DNA from 2 places in the Staphylococcus coagulans genome. Region 2 is predicted to be linked to the other one. Evidence: predicted binding sites of a transcription regulator. Region 2 holds the regulator's gene; the other holds the start of a gene.

Region 1 (9,451 bases), 530 kb from region 2:
GAACACGTAAAATCTACGTATTCTGTCTTACTTCATCTATAAGTTGAGAGTTATGATTCGATTAAAAACGAAACAATCCTATTTTTACATTCCTAATAATGATCGGATTGTCAGACCGACAATGACCGTCGTCGTAATTAAAAAGAATCCTGGAATTAAGAAACTCGTTACTTTTGTTGTACGTGTTTCATCAACATCGACAGCGAATAAAATCGTTGGTTGTGCAGGAATAACGAAGTTCACGTTTAATGTCTGTGCAATTGCAATAAAGAAAGTCGGTGGTATGCCTAGACTCAACACGATTGGCACGACAATAGATGCGGTCGCAGATTGAGAAATCACAATCATCGCCACTAAAGCAACAAGTATAATCATAAGCCAAGGCGCTTGTGAAATGAGACTTCCAATTCCATTTTCCATCATTTCTCGATTAGCAGGTGCACTAAAGATGGTAGCCCCTAACCAACCTGGCCCTAATACCGCAAAAATTGCACCAATTGCAGCTTGTGCAATATGTGTGGTTAAAATCTGATTCGGCTGAACTTTCACTAAAAGAAGATTAATCATTGCACTCGTATACATAAATAGTTGGACAAGATCGGTCATTTGTAAATGAACCGTTTTGCCGTCTATATGGAATGTAGGTCCGATTTTCGGAAAAATACCGAAAGTTAAAATACAGATGACTGCCACTATAAATGTGAAGACACCCCATTTAACCCGTTTATCAAAAGTCTTAACCTCTTGTTTATCTTCAATAATCATTTGTTGTAACATCGTTTGCGCTTGCGCTTCACTTATTCTTGTTCGACCCACAAATGTATTAAAACAGCTGAGAATCAACATACTTATTAACGCCGTAGGTAAAACGATGGAGAGATATTGTCCCATTGTAATCCCTAGACCTGCAAACTCTGAAATCATATAGGCAGTTGCTGAAGCCGCTGGACTACATAATAATGCAATATTTGCTGTTAGTACGGAAGCGGTAAGCGCCTTTTTAGGCTGGATACGCGCTTTCAATGCTGTTTTAGCAATAATTGGTTCTAAAGATAACGCAATATTAGTTGTCCCAATACCAAACACAAATACAAAAACAATCATCGGTGCGATAAAGATAATTGATTTTGGAAAACGTTCTATCATTTTTGAAGCAAGTTGAACTAAATAATCAATCCCACCTGTTGCTTGAAGTGTACCGCCTGCAATCCCAATGGATAAAATAATCAGCACAGCTGTAACAGGTGCAGAACCTGGGGGTAAGCCAAACCCAAAAATCATAATTAATTGGGCAAAAAGTGCAAAGATCCCACAACCCAATGCGCCTGCTGTTCGTAGACCCAAAACAATTGCGAGTATCATAATCAATATTTCTATCGCAAAAAGAAGCATTCTTTTCTTCCTCTTTTCTAAATTTTCATGTGAATATTTTAGCATATTTAAATGAGCAGTTTAATATATAAATAAAGCGATAAATGGCTAAATTGTAACAATTGAAAAAATAAAAAGAGAACGTGAACAACGGTATCAAATCGATAACGTCGTTCACGTTTTCTCATTTATTGTATTATTTACGTTGTAATAGGATGTTCTACTTCAAAGTTTGGATAAACTGACGAATTTCTTCTGACATTTCCTCATCTTTCAAAGCATACTGAATCGTCGTTTTGACAAAGCCAATTTTTTCACCGACATCAAAACGTTCCCCTTCAAAATCATAAGCAAAAACTTGTTCAGATTGATTCAAACGCTCAATCGCATCTGTTAATTGAATCTCTCCGCCTGCACCTGTTTCTTGATTTTCAAGATAATCAAAAATGTCTGGTGTTAGCACATATCTTCCCATAATCGCTAAATTTGATGGTGCTGTACCTGGCGCTGGTTTTTCCACAAATTTTGTCACTTCATATAAGCGATTGTCTTTTGATTTTGGATCAACAATCCCATAGCGGTGCGTTTCTTGTTCAGGCACTTCTTGAACACCAATGACAGATTTACCAGTGCGGTCGTACTCTTCAATCAATTGCTGAATAGCAGGCGTATCAGATTCAACAATATCATCACCTAATAACACGGCAAAAGGTTCGTTTCCAATAAATTGTTTGGCTGTCCAAATTGCATGGCCTAAACCTTTTTGCTCTTTTTGGCGTACATAAAACATGTTCGCTAAATTTGTAGAATGACGCACTTTTTCCAATAACGCATCTTTACCTTTTTCAGCTAAGTTATTTTCTAATTCCACTTGGTGATCAAAATGATCTTCAATTGCACGTTTATGTTTCCCTGTCACGATAATAATATCTTCAATGCCAGCACGTACCGCTTCTTCAACAATATATTGAATTGTTGGCTTATCTAATATCGGTAACATTTCTTTCGGCATCGCTTTAGTCGCAGGTAAAAAACGTGTACCTAACCCCGCCGCAGGAATAATCGCTTTTTTTACAGTCATAATATTCTTCCTTTCTACGCTAAGACTTTCCCATTAAAAAGTCTATCCCATTTTTCCATTAATTTTTCAGAATGATATAGTTCGATAATTGTTTTTCTACTTTCTTTTCCGTACTGCTTAGCTAAAGCTTCATCATTGATAACTTTTAAAATCTTATCAGCCATACCAGATATATTTTGATTTTCGATTAAGTAACCATTTTCTTCGTGTCTGATAAAGTCTGAAGGTCCATATTTAATATCAAATGCAATCACAGGTTTTTCTAGTAACATCGCTTCAATAATACTAAGCCCTTGTCCTTCAAATTGAGATGTAGATACAACACAACCAAAATCTTTAATTTTATCAGTTGCATTATTGGTATAACCTAATAGTTTAACATTTTTCTCAAGCTCATTTTCTCTTATTAAACGCTCCAATTTATTTTTCTCTTCACCATCACCGTAGATGTGAAATTCTATCTCATTATCCTTTTCCACAACTTCTTTTGCTACTTCTATTAAATATGGCAAACCTTTTTGTGGTACTAATCTGGAGATATGTCCAACTACTTTTCGATGTGTACTTTCAGGAATTTGGTCTGTAATGTTAATAAAATTACTAATGACAGAAACGTTATCGATTTGGTATTCATCGATAATATCTCTTTTCTGCGCTTCAGTGAGGCAAATAACACCATCAATTTTTTGTGCATTTTTCAATATATAATCTTCTTTTTCTTTAACTGCACCACTATTATCAAAATTCTTGTGGTGGTTAATATGAATTACAGCAAATTTCTTTGCAACTTTATGATGAGTTGCTAGCATTTTTGGAAAACTACCTGGTCCATCACAAATCATGATATTCTTCTTATCATCTTTAATTAACTCATCTAAAAAATATGTACAAAATCCCACATTATTTTTAAATTGTTTTTTCTCATTGATCAAATATGTTTGTCCGACACTACCATTTTTGGCATTGATTTGTCTATATAAATAGAGATAGCATTTACTATCAAAAAATTGCTCAGCTGTTAATTTATTTTCGTGATTGAACACATCAATTTTTTGAATCTTTTCTTTACGATAATAAATTCTTTTAATCCTTTTATTGTTTTCAAAAATATCTAAGAAGCTTGTATTCTCAAAAGATTTTTTATAGGCTATGTATTCGCCAGTTTTTTGATTGAAATATCTAGAGATAGTTTGACTTTCTTTTATCTCAACTGTTCCTTTTAATAATCGGTCTATAGCCTTATATAACATTGGATTTCTTTTGTTTTTTGATTGATCCGCTTTAGCCTTATAGAAGTCAAAAGGGTTCAACATTTCAGTTCTCTCATCCATTTTCTTGGATTTTTTTAATGACTGAATAATTTCTGGATAGTCAAATTTGTAATCAAATGTAACAATATTACCTGCAATTTTTTTGTCATAGAAAACTTTACTCCTTGTTAACATGGCAGTCGTCATACCGCCTTTATTAACATCCAACTCATGTACAATCATAAAAACTTTTTTCATTTAGTACACCCCTGATTCTCAAAATATTATCTTAATCACTAGTTTTTAAATAAATTTTAAAATTTTCAATTAATTTAAGCTTTATTGAAATACGTATTATCTATTTATCCTTTAAAATCATGAGTAGGAAGCGCTCTGATACATTCGATTGTTTTAAGTTGAATTGGACTCTAATAATAAATATGAGTAGTGTGCAAATAACAAAATTAACATTACGCATATCATACATCATTTAAGTTCCTATTGACTGTCCTTTTCTTCCTTTTACTCTACTGTTTAGCTTTACGATATACTTATAGCAATTGATTTTCGCATCGTTAATCAATTGAGCATTTTCGCTCATTCCCTACTCGCATCGCTATAAAACAAATATGCAAATTTTAAAAAATATAATAATTAGTGTGTGCCTCTATGAGCTACTTTTAATTATAACATCACTCACATTTTAATTGATATACAATTCAAGTATTCTTTGTCTCAATGAGAAAATAGAAACAAATCCAACAGCTTTCTTATCAATTTTTTAAAGAGATACATACAACAATAACCATTCACTTCTCAAAATAAAGTAAAATAAGATAGCTCTTAGCCCTAGCTAAAAAGCTACCTTATTCATTAAATCGAATTCCTTTATTTTTTAGTTTCATCCTTTACTGTGCCTTTAATTGTACTTTTTGTATTATCAGTGACACGACCTGTAATCGAACCTGTTTGTTTTTCAGACATATTTTGCACCTCTTTTCTATAAAGTCAAATTAAAACGAATTATTTTAATTACAACATTATCCTTTAAAACAATCAAATCATATGGTTATTTAATCATATGCATTCAACATAATGCTCTACAATCTTAATAAAAATTGTTAAAATAGTTTTAATACATATATAAGGAAGAACCTCTCATGATGAAAAAATGGCTATGTTGCTTTGCGTTGCTTTTACTTTTTGGTTGTCAACAGGACACTTCACGATCTCAAGATGCACTCACTGTTTATTCACCCTACCCACAAGAATTAATTCGGCCACTTTTGAAAGATTTTGAACAGCAGTACGATGTGAAAGTAAATCTTATTGAAGGTTCAACACAAGTATTACTTTCAGATATTCATCGAACTCCGTTAGAAGCGCGAGGTGATGTGTTTGTGGGTGGCGTATTAAGCGAAACCATTGATCATTCAGATGATTTTGTCCCCTACCGAGTATCTGATGTAGACAAATTTCATGATTTTGAATCCAAAAATCATTTAGTTACGCCTTTTATGTTGATGCCTACAGTGATTGTTGTCAATAAAGATTTAATAGGGTCCATTCCGGTCAGAGGTTATGAAGATTTATTGCAACCTCCACTAAATGCTCGTGTTGCTTATTCTAACCCTTACACCACTACGACAGGTTACCAACATATGCGCGCTTTATATCACTTACATCATAATACGCAAACAATTAAGCAGTTTCAGCACCATGCCGTGCAATTGGAAAAGTCTTCTCAAGTCGTAGAACAGGTCGCAAAGGGCCGTTATTATGCAGGCTTAAGCTATGAACTCGATGCTCGAAGATGGATGAAAAAAGGTTATCCATTAAAATTAGTCTACCCTACTGAGGGGACTGTGATTAATATAGATGGCATCGCACTCGTTCATAATGCACATCCAAATTCAAAAAGAGAAGCACTCGTCAAATATTTAACTGGTCGTGCAGTTCAAACCCGTTTAGCGCAAGAATTTGGTGTCAAACCGATTCGTAAAGACGTGGCAGAAGTTTCAGAAACAGGCACATTAAAACTTAAAGACATCCCTGCTATTTCTGAATACGAATTGCCTCATGACACACATCAAGCTTTTTTGGAGCGTTTAAAATGAAAACTTACAAACCTTACCGTCAACAATTACGTCGCTCTTTCTTTCTCTCAACGGTCATGCCTGTCTTTTTAGTAATGCTCATTGGCATCATCAGTTTCTATACGCTCTATATTTGGGTGGAGCATCGTACGGTACAACAGCACGTTAATCAAACACAACACGCCATTGTTCAAGCATCACAACAGACAGAATCAGATATTTCAAAATTGAAGACCACATTTAAAGAACTCAACACGAGCGACCCACAAGATTTGACGAAATTGAACCGTATATTATTTAAAATGATTCATGAACAATCCGGAACATTGTATTTTGTTGTGACACAACATCATAAACAAGTAACGACAAACAATTATGAAGACCAACGACTCAATACACTTTATCTGCTTAACACACATAACGTTACATTTAAAAATGGTCCTGCATCTATCCAAATATATTTAGCACAAACGCCACGTATCGATGAAATTTTAAAAGACTCTGGCCAATCTACAGTCATCGTTGATCGTTTTGATAACATTTTATTTACAAACTCTGAACACTTTCGTCTCGATGATAAATGGCAACCTCCTCAATTTGGTTTTATATCGGATGTAGTCAAAATCAATCAAAATGGCGATCGATTGATTCAATTTAAAAACATACATGACACCTTAGAGGATGGAATCATACTGCTCATTATTATGGGACTTGTGTTGATTTTATTCATTTTATTTGGTCTGTTTAATGCACATAACATGGCGAAAAGACAAACTCAAGATATTGAAGCAATTATTCAACGGATTTACTATGCGAAAAATCGTCATCTCGGTCGCTATCAACCATTAGCACAGCCGAGTGAACTCGAAGAAATCAATACCTATATTTATGATTTGTTCGAATCGAATGAAAAATTGATACGCTCTATCGAAAATACGGAACAACGTTTACGTGAAATACAATTAAAAGAAATAGAGCGCCAGTTCCAACCGCATTTTCTGTTCAATACGATGCAAACAATTCAATATTTGATTACTCTATCCCCTCAACTCGCTCAACAAGTGGTGCAACAATTATCGCAAATGCTTCGTTATACGTTACGCGTAAAATCTGATTACGTCCAAATCAAAGATGAACTTGATTATATTCAACAATACGTCGCAATTCAGAATGTGCGATTTGATCATTTGATTAACTTAGAATTTGAAATTCAAAGTGATTTATATACAGCACAAATCGGTAAAATGATGATTCAGCCTTTAGTTGAAAATGCCATCAAACATGGCCGTACGGATGACAAACTTTTGATACGTATTCGCATCACTGAAAACAAACACGCACTTCGTGTCTTTGTTTCAGATAATGGACAAGGGATGTCTAAAGAAAAATGCAAAGAGGTAAGACATTCACTGAATGAAAGCGTGTTTGATACTGAACATTTGGGCTTAAATCATCTAAATCACAAAGCACGTATTCGTTACGGAGAACAAGCGCGATTACGTATTTTTTCAACACCTTATCAAGGCACCCTCATCGCTTATCAACTACCAAGGGAGGCGATATCTCATGTATAAAGTCGTGATTTGTGACGACGAAAGAATCATAAGAGAAGGGCTGAAACAAGCCATTCCGTGGAATGAATATCATTTTTCACATGTATTACTAGCAAAAGATGGCATCGAAGGGTTATCACTGATTCGTGAATATCAACCAGAATTAGTGATTACCGACATTCGGATGCCGCGCATGGACGGTGTAAAATTGTTAGATGCGATTAAAGATTATGATTGTAAGAAGATTATTTTATCTAGTTATGATGATTTTGAATATATGAAAGCTGGCATTCAGCACCATGTCTTAGATTATCTATTGAAGCCTATTGACACTTCACAATTAACCCAATTATTAGCGCAATGGGCAACAGCATTCCAACCTGTACACCCTGCTGCACAATTAGAAGTTTTTCAACCGTTGATGAAAGTTGAATATGGTGATTATTATGTTAATGTGATGATTCAACAAATACAGCAGCGTTTTCATCAAAAATGTCACGTTTCTGATCTAATCGCTCCCTTACCTGTAAGCGAATCTTATTTGATGCGTACATTTAAAGAGCATGTGGGTATTACAATTCTGGATTATTTAAATCGATACCGAATTTATCAATCACTTTCATTATTACAAAGCCAAAATAAACATTATGAAATTGCAGACAAAGTTGGTTTTTCAGAGTATAAAACATTCAGTTATCACTTTAAAAAGTATTTAAATATGACACCCAGCGAATACGCGAAACAACAGTAAAAGTATTCGTTTATCAAAAAAGAAAAGGCAACTCGATGTGTAGAAAGCCAAATTTAGCTTCTTTTGTGATCGAGTTGCCTCTATTAATTTCATTTATAAATGTAAGCTTCTAATTTTCTTTTCTTCAAAATATGCGACAATACCAAGGAGTATAATACCAATAAATAACGCTGCGTAGAAAACGATAAATACGTCTGTCCATCCACTTAACGTATAACCAAAGACATTTAAACCGTTTCTTTCCGGGTCAGCAATGGCAGCTAAACCTACTTTAGCCATAGAATCGCCAAATAAATATGCAAAGGATCCCGTCATTCCATTTGCTACACTAATCGCATTTTTAGGGACAAATCCTGTTAACGATACACCAATTAACAATTGTGGACCGAAAATCAATGCGCCTAATGCAAAGAGTGACACGTTAACCATCGTTACACTTGTTGCATTCGTATAGAATAAGACCACGAACGTAATTAAGAACATACAGCCAATCGCGACGATAGCACGACGACCTTTTAACAAGTCAGAGATGTATCCCCATAATAAACTTGCGACAAGCGCACCCATTTCAAAATAGAATATTGTGTTAACTGCGTCTTCTTTTCCAAAATGCAATTGTTCAGAAACATAAAGTGGTGCCCAGTTATCAATACCAATCCGCACAATGTACACAAACACATTAGATACACATAAAATCCAGATAACCGGATTTTTCAAGATATACTTTTTGAAAATTTCCCATTTTGTCATACTTTGTGCATCAATATTTTCTTGATCTACAGGTTCTTCCCAAATTTCTTCTGCACGATTCCATCCTAATTCTTCTGGATCATCTTTACCAATAAATAATGTGACAACACCGATAATTAACGCTATAACAGCTGGGAAAATAAACATACCTACAACGCTACCATGGAAAAACATATTTGCGCCCCATAGTGCAAGCGCCCCTGCTATTGCACCACCGATATTATGTGACGTATTCCAAAAGCCGAGATAACGCCCTCGTTTAGTTCGCGGTGCCCATCTAGAAATCGTTGAGTAACTTGCAGGTCCACCGACGGATTGAAAAATACCGTTGAGTCCCCAAAGTACAATAAATAAACCTAAAACAGAACCAAAATAACTTAACACGAAGCCCATAATTAATACAGTTATCGCGGAAAGAATTAATAAAAATGAAATAATTTTTTTCGTGTTACGTCCATCAACAAAGTAACCTAATAGTGTTTTCCCTAGGCCATAAGTAATACTAAATGCTAACCCAATATAACCTAATTCTAATGTAGACAACCCGATTTCTTCTTTTAATAAAGGTTGAGCTGCTTTAAAATTGTTTCGAATTAAGT
Region 2 (9,451 bases):
TTAAATCCTCACGCAAGAAAGAGCTTAAAATTAAATCAGTTGTTGTTATGACCCTATTAATAGGAATTTCATTGTTTATTCCAAGTCCATTTCAACAACTAATTACTTATGCGATTACAGTTCAGTCATTATCGCTATTACCTATCTTTTTTCCTAAGGAGGATATACAATGAATTATTTAGATAAACTTTTCATTTTTATTACGAGTTTTTTTAAATCAGTAGGTAGTTTTGCGGATATTCCGTTATGCCGTGCATTCTTTGATGAGCCAGAAATCCCTAAAGAATTACTTGATTTAGACGAATAAAAAGAGATAGAAAGTGTGTATAAATTGGATATACTCGGTGTAATTCTAATTACTTTATTTCAAGCCTTTGCCTTCGCATCTGTTACAAGTATTATCCAAAAATATAAATATACAAAAAGGGATTACGTTCTTATTTTAATTGGAATAGTAATCCCTTCAGTCATTCTATATTTTATATTTGGAAGAAACAGTTTGCTTTACTTAATATTAGCATTCTTCATTTTTTATTATAAGCGCCTTAAAATAATCGGAGTGCTAACAGTATTAATAACAGTTATAGTATTGATTTTAAGCGACTTTATTAGTTCCTGGGCCTATGCGTATCTTATTAATCACAATATAGATTTTTATAGTGCTAATGCTTTATACGCTTTACTATTCGTTATTTGTTGTTATATATTTACAGTAGTTTTAATGTTTTTATTTAATAAATTTAAATTATCCTGGTTGCATTTAAATAATCTTTATATTTCTGTATTGATTTTATTCTCAACTGCCGTTTTTTATATTTTCTTTTTTATTATCCCTAAATCTGTAACTTCTTTCAATGAGGTAAAAACAGTAGGTATTTTATACTTTATATCATTCTTAATTTTTGCATTTTTAATTGTTATGACAACAATTACGATAGCACGCGAAATTAGTTATAGACACAAAAAACAAGAGGCAGAAGATTATTATAAATACACATTAGAAATGGAAAAAGTTAATAATCGAATGCGTAAGTTCCGTCATGATTACATTAATATTTTAGCAACAATGTCTGAGTACTTGCGTGAAGATGATCTAGAAGGTCTGAAAACGTATTATCATAATAATATTAACCCCCTAAAAGGGCATTTTGAAACAAATTCTTTAAAATTAAATGGGATTGAGAAGTTAAAAGTACGCGAAATTAAAGGCGTTATCACTACTAAAATTTTATCAGCTCAAGAAAATAATATCGAAATTAGTGTTGAAGTTGCTGATGAGATTTCATCTATTAATATGGAAATTATTGATTTGAGTCGTGTTTTAGGTATTATCATGGACAATGCGATCGAAGCTTCATTGACGGTTGAAGACCCAATGATTCAAATTGCATTCATTAAAACAGAGACTTCTGTTTTAATTATTATCATGAATAAAGCACCAAAAAATATGCCAAAATTACATACCCTCTTCCAAGAAGGCTTTTCAACGAAAGGGAAAAATCGTGGTATCGGTTTATCGACTTTGAAAGAAATTACAGATAAAACAGAAAATGTTTTGCTTGATACAACGATTGAAAACCAATATTTTATACAAAAAATTGAAGTCATGAATGATGATGATTAAGGATGTGCGTAACTATGAAAGTATTGATTTGTGAAGACGATCCAAAACAACGTGAACGCATGGTATCCATTATTGAAAACTATATTATGATTGAAGAAAAACCTATGGAAATCGAAATTGCCACAGATAATCCATATGAAGTGTTAGAAGCTTCTAAAAACATGAGTGATATTGGCTGTTATTTTCTAGATATTCAATTAGAATCTGATATTAACGGGATTAAACTTGGAAGTGAGATTCGTAAGCATGACCCTGTTGGTAATATCATTTTTGTAACAAGCCATACTGAATTGACTTATTTGACATTTGTTTACAAAGTTGCAGCGATGGATTTTATTTTTAAAGACGATCCTGAAGAATTACGTACACGAATTGTTGATTGTTTAGAAACTGCATTAAAACGTTTAGATTTATTAACGAAAGATAAAACTGTTGAAACATTAGAACTGAAACGCGGCAGCAATTCTGTTTATGTTCAATATGATGATGTGATGTTTTTTGAATCATCACCTAAATCACATCGTTTGATTGCACATTTAGATAATCGCCAAATCGAATTTTATGGCAATCTCAAAGAGTTAGCGCAAATTGATGATCGCTTTTTTAGATGTCATAACAGTTTTGTACTCAACAGACATAACATAAGTAGTGTGGATTCTAAAGAACGCATTGCATATTTTAAAAATGAAGAGTTTTGTTATGTTTCAGTACGTAATTTAAAGAAAATATAAACAAGCAGGAAAAGAATCACCTGCTTGTTTTTTTATTGGATTGTATTTATTTTTAGATTATTCTTCTGTCATTTCTGTCGCAATATCATATTTAGTCATTTTTAAATAGACTTGCCCCGAATCCGTAACGACCTTAATTTTATTCGATGTTGTTTTCGGGAAAATACGTGAAGTTAACACACGTTCGCCTTCGTTGCAAAAGATTTCGATACTCGATGTATCTACAAAAATACGCAATTGTTTTAACTCTGAGTTTAAACGTGTACTTCTTGATGTCCCTTCTACCGGAAATGGCAGTGCGCCACTATCAAAACGCTCAAGTATGACTTCTTTCGTTGCTGTCTCATAACGAATGACAGTCGATTCATGACTAGAAGCACGTAACTGTAATTCAAAAGCAGAAGATTCGTTTTCTAAAATATCAACGACTAGTTCATACTGGACCCCTTCATAGGGATGGAGCTGTTTAATAAATTTATTAGCGTAGCCTAGCGCTGATTCTTCGTTACTGCGCAACTTTCTCAAATGCATATGTGGTTTTTGTTTCAATATTTGATTTTCAATAGTCAATGTTCGAGGAAGTGTTAGACAGTGTGTCCAACCATCGGCATCTGTTGGGTACTCTACATCAGGTATACCCATCCATCCTATTAAAACGCGTCTCCCCGCTTCATCCTCTATCGTTTGCGGTGCATAAAAATCAAAACCTGCATCTAATTCTTGAAATTCACCATGTTCGAATACGAGTGTTTCAAAATCTAATGTCCCTACGATATAGCCACTTAAATACGTATTTTGATATTGATCAGATTCCACACCTTCAGAGCAGAATAGGAAAATATCTTTTCCATGAATTTGAAAATAGTCTGGTGAAGTCCACATATGTCCAAAACTCTGTAATTGCGTTTTTATTTCACCTTTAAAATGCCAAGGTCCTTCTGGTTGATCTGCGACATACATGAGAAGACAACCTGTTAAATCTTCACGCTGTGCACCAATCACAGCATATAATTGTTCCCCTTTTTTAAATACTTTCGGATCTCCAAACTGCTGTGTATAGCCTTCAGGTGGCGTACTAATTGCCGGCGGAGATAATTTTTCTACTGCTCCATCGTCTTGTACCTTAGCAATAACTTGGCTACTTTTAAGCTCCCAATTCTCATCTCTATGGCTTGCAGTATACATATAATAAAGCGACGACTGATAAGAAAATGCACTGCCGCTATGTATGCCATGACTGTCATATGTCTGGTCAGGACGTAAAACCACACCTTTATCTTTGAAAGTCACTAAGTTATCACTTGTTAGTTGTCTCCAATATTTTAAGCCATCTACTGGCCCTAAAGGAAACCACTGATGTGCGATATAATATTGGCCATTAAAAAAAATTAAACCACTCGGATGACTGAGTAATCCTGTAGGTGGTTGAATATGAAAAATTTGACGATATGGAGAAGACTTTACTTTTTCATGTAATGCTAAAATTTCCTTTTCATCTACTTCCTCATATTTACGATATCGCATTTCGCGACTCCATTGTTCCATATGTATCCTCCTTATCTCATACTGCTGATCATATATGCCACCTGTTGTTACATATAAACCAAACCTTGCGCTTATTTTGATGATTTGCTGTTACTATGATACGACGCGTTAAACACGTTAGAGTTATGTAAAAATAAAAAAGACGCTACGTTTGAGCATCATGATTTTAATTTGCATTGGAAAAGTAAGCTGTCCCCATCTTAGCTCCTCCATATGATCTCAGTAGCTATTTTATCATAAAAATGTTTAAGCATGTCCTAAAATTAAGACCTTAGACTCTTTTATATTGCTTTATCTTAATATTTTAAAATATGATATCGTACAAAAAGCAGCTGAGATATACCTCAACTGCTTTATACCATATAAATTATTCAATTATTATTGAACGTGCTATCATTTACGCCTTTTGAACCGTAATCGTCCAAGACGCATAATCTATTTGTTCAAATTCAGTCACTGGATAGTTTTGCTCTGCTGCCCAATTGGGAATAGCCTCTGTGGCTTGTGTACAGTCAAAGTCAATTTTCAGTTCATCGCCTAGTGCTAATTCCTCCATCTTTTTCTGTGCTTCAATTAAAGGAAATGGACAAACCATGCCCACTGTACCGAGTTCATATAACATTGTGAAGCTCCTTTCGTTTCATTTTTAAATATTAACAGATTGTGGTGATGTATGCGTTTGTTGTTGACGCGCTGCTTTTAAAGGTTTCACAAATAAGAAATGGCTCATAAACCATGTCCCTAAAATCATAGCCACTAAAGCTATCCAACCTTGCCATGACAATGCAGCAGTTGCAACTAAACCATTACCTATTGAGCATCCACCTGCGAGCGCTGCACCAAATCCCATACATGCACCACCAATAACACTATTACGTATTGTTTTAATATCTGGTAAACGCCATTTAAATTCTCTTGAACCACGTGCTGCAATATACGATCCTACAAAAATACCTAAAACGAGGAAAACACCCCAGTCAATGAAAGAAACATTTCCTGTTGTTAAAAAGGCGATTAAGTTCGCAGATGGTGTCGTAATGCCTAGCCCACCTTCTCTTCCTGTTGAAATACTCATTGGCCAAGCGATAAGTGCAATGAAACCTATCGCAATCGCTGCAACAAAAGGATGAAATCGCTTTTCAAATAAAAAGTGACGTACCCCAGTATAGCGTGGTTTTAATTTTGGTATAGCGATTTTTGATTTTGGCTTTTTCAACGTGGTCATAACCAAAAATAGCGTAACACCAGTTAATAAGATTAACCATATCCAACTTGGTACCCCTGTAGATGTCGCCATATCCGCTTCATAAACGGTTTGTTGATTAATTGTATCTTTCAGTGGTAACAGAACGCCATATTTAGAGATTGCTGCAAATAGTGCATACATGAAAAGTGCAATCCAACTGCCAATTAAACCTTCCCCTGCACGATACCATGTCCCAGTGGCACAACCTCCTGCGAGTACAATCCCAATACCAAAAATAAATGATCCAACAATCGTTCCTACAATTGGAAATGTCCCATTATCTATCGTGATAACACCCAATGAAGTTAATATATATAAGCCAATAGCTTGGATATTAATCGCAATAAGCAACGCATAAAACATCTTATTATTTTTTTGAACATACATATCTCTAAAGCCACCCGTCAAACAAAAACGCGTACGTTGCATTACGAAACCAAGTAAACTTCCCACAATCAATCCACTTATCACGGTCCAAATCAATATTCCTACCCCCTATATCCGATTAACATTATAGGTATTATAAAAAATAAGACCTTATTTTTCAAGTACATTTTAAAAATAAATATAAAAACATATATTTTTTCTCAAGTTCATTTGAATACATTTGTATATTTAAACATACATGCTTTAGAACTGACCTATGCGCAATAAAAAAAGAGTATAAAATCTAATATTATCATTAGACTTTTATACTCTCTTCATAGTGCTATGTTTTAATTTACAGTTCATCCAAACAAATCTTTTTGTATGTATGGATAATTTTCATAAAAGGTTAACCATTATAATTTTTCATAAAGAATAATAATGATTGTAATTCCACACCTAAATCAATTTGATGTACTTGTACAGATTGAGGTACGTGCACACGTTTCGGTGTAAAATTAAGTATTCCTTTCACACCTGCATCTACAAGTGCATCGGCCACTTCTTGTGCTACTCTTCCTGGTGTAGCAATAATAATGACTTCTAACGCTTCAGCTTCAACGGTACTTTTTATCTCGTCCATTGATTTTACCGTCACATCACCCACTTGTGTACCAATGATTTCCTCACTGATATCAAAGGCTTCAGTAATGGTCATATCATCGTGAATTGAAAAGTTATAAGTGATTAGTGCCTTACCTAAATTCCCTACGCCAACAATGCCTATTTTGATTTCATCAGAATCGCTTAACTCAGATTTGAAGAATTCCAATAGACTATCAATATTGTAACCATAACCTTTTTTCCCAAGCTCTCCAAAATATGAAAAATCTCGGCGAATTGTTGCAGAATCTATATTTAAGCCTTCACTTATCGCTTTTGAATTCACACGATCTTCACCTTTAGCCTTTAAAATATTGACAAATCGGTAATATAAAGGGAGACGTTTTAAGGTCGCTCTAGGAATTTTATTGCTTTCTTTTCCCATTTTAAAGTCCTCCGTAGTCTTTCTTATGCGTGCACTCATATACATAGTATGTGATAATAATTATAACTTAATTTTATGGTTATGAAAACATTAAGTGCTTGATACATATTGCGTTTATTGTACAATAATTAAGAATGAAAGGAGCATGCCATATGATTTTAATGCAATTAAGTCACGTCACCAAATCGTTTGATGGTGAAGAGATTTTTGAAGACGTCAACTTTGAAGTAAAAACCGGCGAACGAATTGGCATTGTAGGACGTAACGGTGCGGGTAAATCAACATTGATGAAAATCATCGCTGGTGTTGAAAACTATGATTCCGGCCATATCTCTAAAATCAAAGGCTTGAAATTAGGCTATTTGACACAACAAATGACATTAAATACCCAAAACACAGTCTTCGAAGAAATGGCCAAACCGTTTGCGCATGTTCAATCCATCTCAGAGCGTATGAAAGTTGAAACCGATTGGCTTGCAGCTCATGCGGATATGTATGAGTCAGTAGAATATAAAACGCATATTGATCAATATGAAAAGCTCTCAAATGAATTTGAACAGCTTGAAGGCTATCAATATGAAAGTAAAATTAAAACTGTTTTAAATGGACTGGATTTTAGTGAAGCAGATTATCATCGTCCGATTAATGATTTTAGCGGCGGACAAAAAACACGTCTGTCATTAGCACAAATGTTATTAAGCGAACCTGATCTCCTTCTTTTAGATGAGCCGACGAACCATTTAGATATGGCCACAACAGAATGGCTAGAAGATTATTTAAAATATTTCAAAGGCGCTATCGTTATTATTTCACACGACCGATTCTTTTTAGATAAAATCGTAACTCAAATTTACGATGTTTCATTAGGTGAAGTTAAACATTATGTCGGAAATTACGCTAAATTTATCGAATTAAGAGATCAATATTATCAAAAGCGTTTAGCTGAATATGAAAGACAACAAAATGAAATTAAACGTCTTGAAACTTTTGTGGAAAAAAACATTACACGTGCTTCCACGAGTGGTATGGCTAAAAGCCGTAGAAAAGTTTTAGAAAAAATGGAACGCCTTGAAAAGCCGATGTTAGACGCTAGAAGTGCGAACATTCAATTTGATTTTGATCGCAATACTGGAAATGATGTCATGCACATTCAAGATTTAACGATTGGATATGTCTCCCCTATTACGCAACCCATACAATTTGAAATCAACAAAGGGGATCATATCGGTATTATCGGTCCTAATGGGATAGGTAAATCTACTTTAATTAAAACTTTAGCCAAACGCCTTCCACCTTTATCGGGGCAAGTGATTGATGGTGCAAATCTTAAAATTGGCTACTATGATCAAAAACAAGCAGAATTTCGTTCAAACAAAACTATTTTGAATTTTGTGTGGGACCAATATCGTCAAATGCCTGAAAAAGATGTGCGTGCCGTTTTAGGACGCTTTTTATTTACGCAAGATGACGTATTAAAAGTCATCAATGATTTATCAGGCGGTGAAAAAGCACGCTTGCAATTGGCATTACTCATGTTAGAACGTAACAATGTGCTCATATTAGACGAACCGACAAACCACTTAGACATTGATTCTAAAGAGATGTTAGAGCAAGCTTTAAAACATTTCCAAGGGACACTCATTTTTGTTTCGCATGACCGCTATTTTATCAACCAATTGGCGAATCGAATTTTTGATTTAAACGAAAAAGGTGGCACGCTTTATTTAGGGGATTATCAATACTATTTGGAAAAGTTAGAGCAACAACAAGCACTTGCTGCATATGATAACCAACAAAATCAAGCGACGTTAGAAGTAGATTCAAGTACTCAGCCAACGACTTATCAAGATCAAAAGACGCTTCGTCGTGAAAAGCGTAAAATAGAGCGCCAGATTGAAAGTGACGAAAGCCAAATTTCTGAGTTAGAAGACAAGATTGCAGCGATTGATTTACAAATGACAGATGAAGCTGTCATTAATGATTTCGAAAAAACACAATCTCTAGCTGAAGAACGTCAAAAAATCGAACAAGCATTAGAACAAGTGATGACAAACTGGGAAGAATTACAACTTTTGTTAACTGAATATGAAGATTAAATGAAGTAAACCGAGTAAAATTTTCTACTCGGTTTATTTTTTTAATCACCTACTGTTTACATTTCGTCCACATATGAAATAGCATAACACCAACTATCCACAAAGTTATCCACATTATCCACAAGTTAAAAGCTAGAATATTCTATCCTTATGCACAATTATATACAACTTATCCCCGATTTTACGCCAATGTTATGCACAGGTTCTTAACAACTTGTGCATAAGTACGCATGTTCTCTATTGACTTTTGCTCAATCAGAAAAGTGAGCTTAAAATGTGAAGATTTAAGTTGTTTATAGTTATACATCTATATAGACAAGCATCTAAATTTTAATGGTGATTAGAATATATCACTTTTCTTTTGACATAAAAAGGAGAGACAGAAATCGTTTGATTTCGTTGTCTCACCCTCAAAATAAGGTTGCTGTTTAAAAACGTGCAACATTCATTATTCATGATCTAAATACATTTCAATATCCATACTGCTTTTACCATTTAAAGCCATGTCGCCCCGAATTCCTTTTTCATAAATATAATGAGCTGCTGCTCCAATCATTGCGGCATTATCCGTACATAGACGTGGTTCTGGAATAGCGAGTTCTATGCCTATTTCACGCGTAGCTTGTTCTAAAGCTTTACGAAGCCCTTTGTTACTTGCTACACCTCCAGCTACTATCAACTGTTTAACATTGTAATCTTCACAAGCACGCATTGCTTTTCCAACGAGCACTTCCACTACGCTGTTTTGAAAACTTGTCGCAACATTTTCAGGAATCACTTGCTCACCTTTTTGCT

The links. Region 2 encodes Rex, which represses fermentation and respiration genes when NADH is low (regulators of the CRP and FNR family bind a similar motif). Its sites were predicted from a motif close to TTGTGAAATATTTCACAA; they were not measured.
Region 1: KM149_RS01685 (anaerobic C4-dicarboxylate transporter family protein) is a predicted target of Rex. The motif match lies at 1,420-1,437, and genes of this name have one in related genera.

Annotation. Positions count from the first base shown of each region.
Region 1 is NZ_CP092966.1:385,439-394,889, reverse strand. Features, by position in the region: gene KM149_RS01685 (anaerobic C4-dicarboxylate transporter family protein) at 85-1,392, opposite strand; gene galU (UTP--glucose-1-phosphate uridylyltransferase GalU) at 1,592-2,452, opposite strand; gene KM149_RS01675 (glycosyltransferase) at 2,467-3,960, opposite strand; gene KM149_RS01670 (extracellular solute-binding protein) at 4,866-5,819, shown strand; gene KM149_RS01665 (sensor histidine kinase) at 5,816-7,372, shown strand; gene KM149_RS01660 (response regulator transcription factor) at 7,365-8,102, shown strand; gene uhpT (hexose-6-phosphate:phosphate antiporter UhpT) at 8,196-9,451, opposite strand, start outside.
Region 2 is NZ_CP092966.1:910,986-920,436, reverse strand. Features, by position in the region: gene KM149_RS04190 (accessory gene regulator AgrB) at 1-173, shown strand, start outside; gene agrD (cyclic lactone autoinducer peptide AgrD) at 170-307, shown strand; gene agrC (quorum-sensing sensor histidine kinase AgrC) at 332-1,624, shown strand; gene agrA (quorum-sensing response regulator AgrA) at 1,639-2,355, shown strand; gene KM149_RS04170 (sucrose-6-phosphate hydrolase) at 2,413-3,900, opposite strand; gene KM149_RS04165 (sulfurtransferase TusA family protein) at 4,298-4,522, opposite strand; gene KM149_RS04160 (YeeE/YedE family protein) at 4,547-5,629, opposite strand; gene KM149_RS04155 (redox-sensing transcriptional repressor Rex) at 5,922-6,560, opposite strand; gene KM149_RS04150 (ABC-F family ATP-binding cassette domain-containing protein) at 6,713-8,656, shown strand; gene tsaD (tRNA (adenosine(37)-N6)-threonylcarbamoyltransferase complex transferase subunit TsaD) at 9,105-9,451, opposite strand, start outside.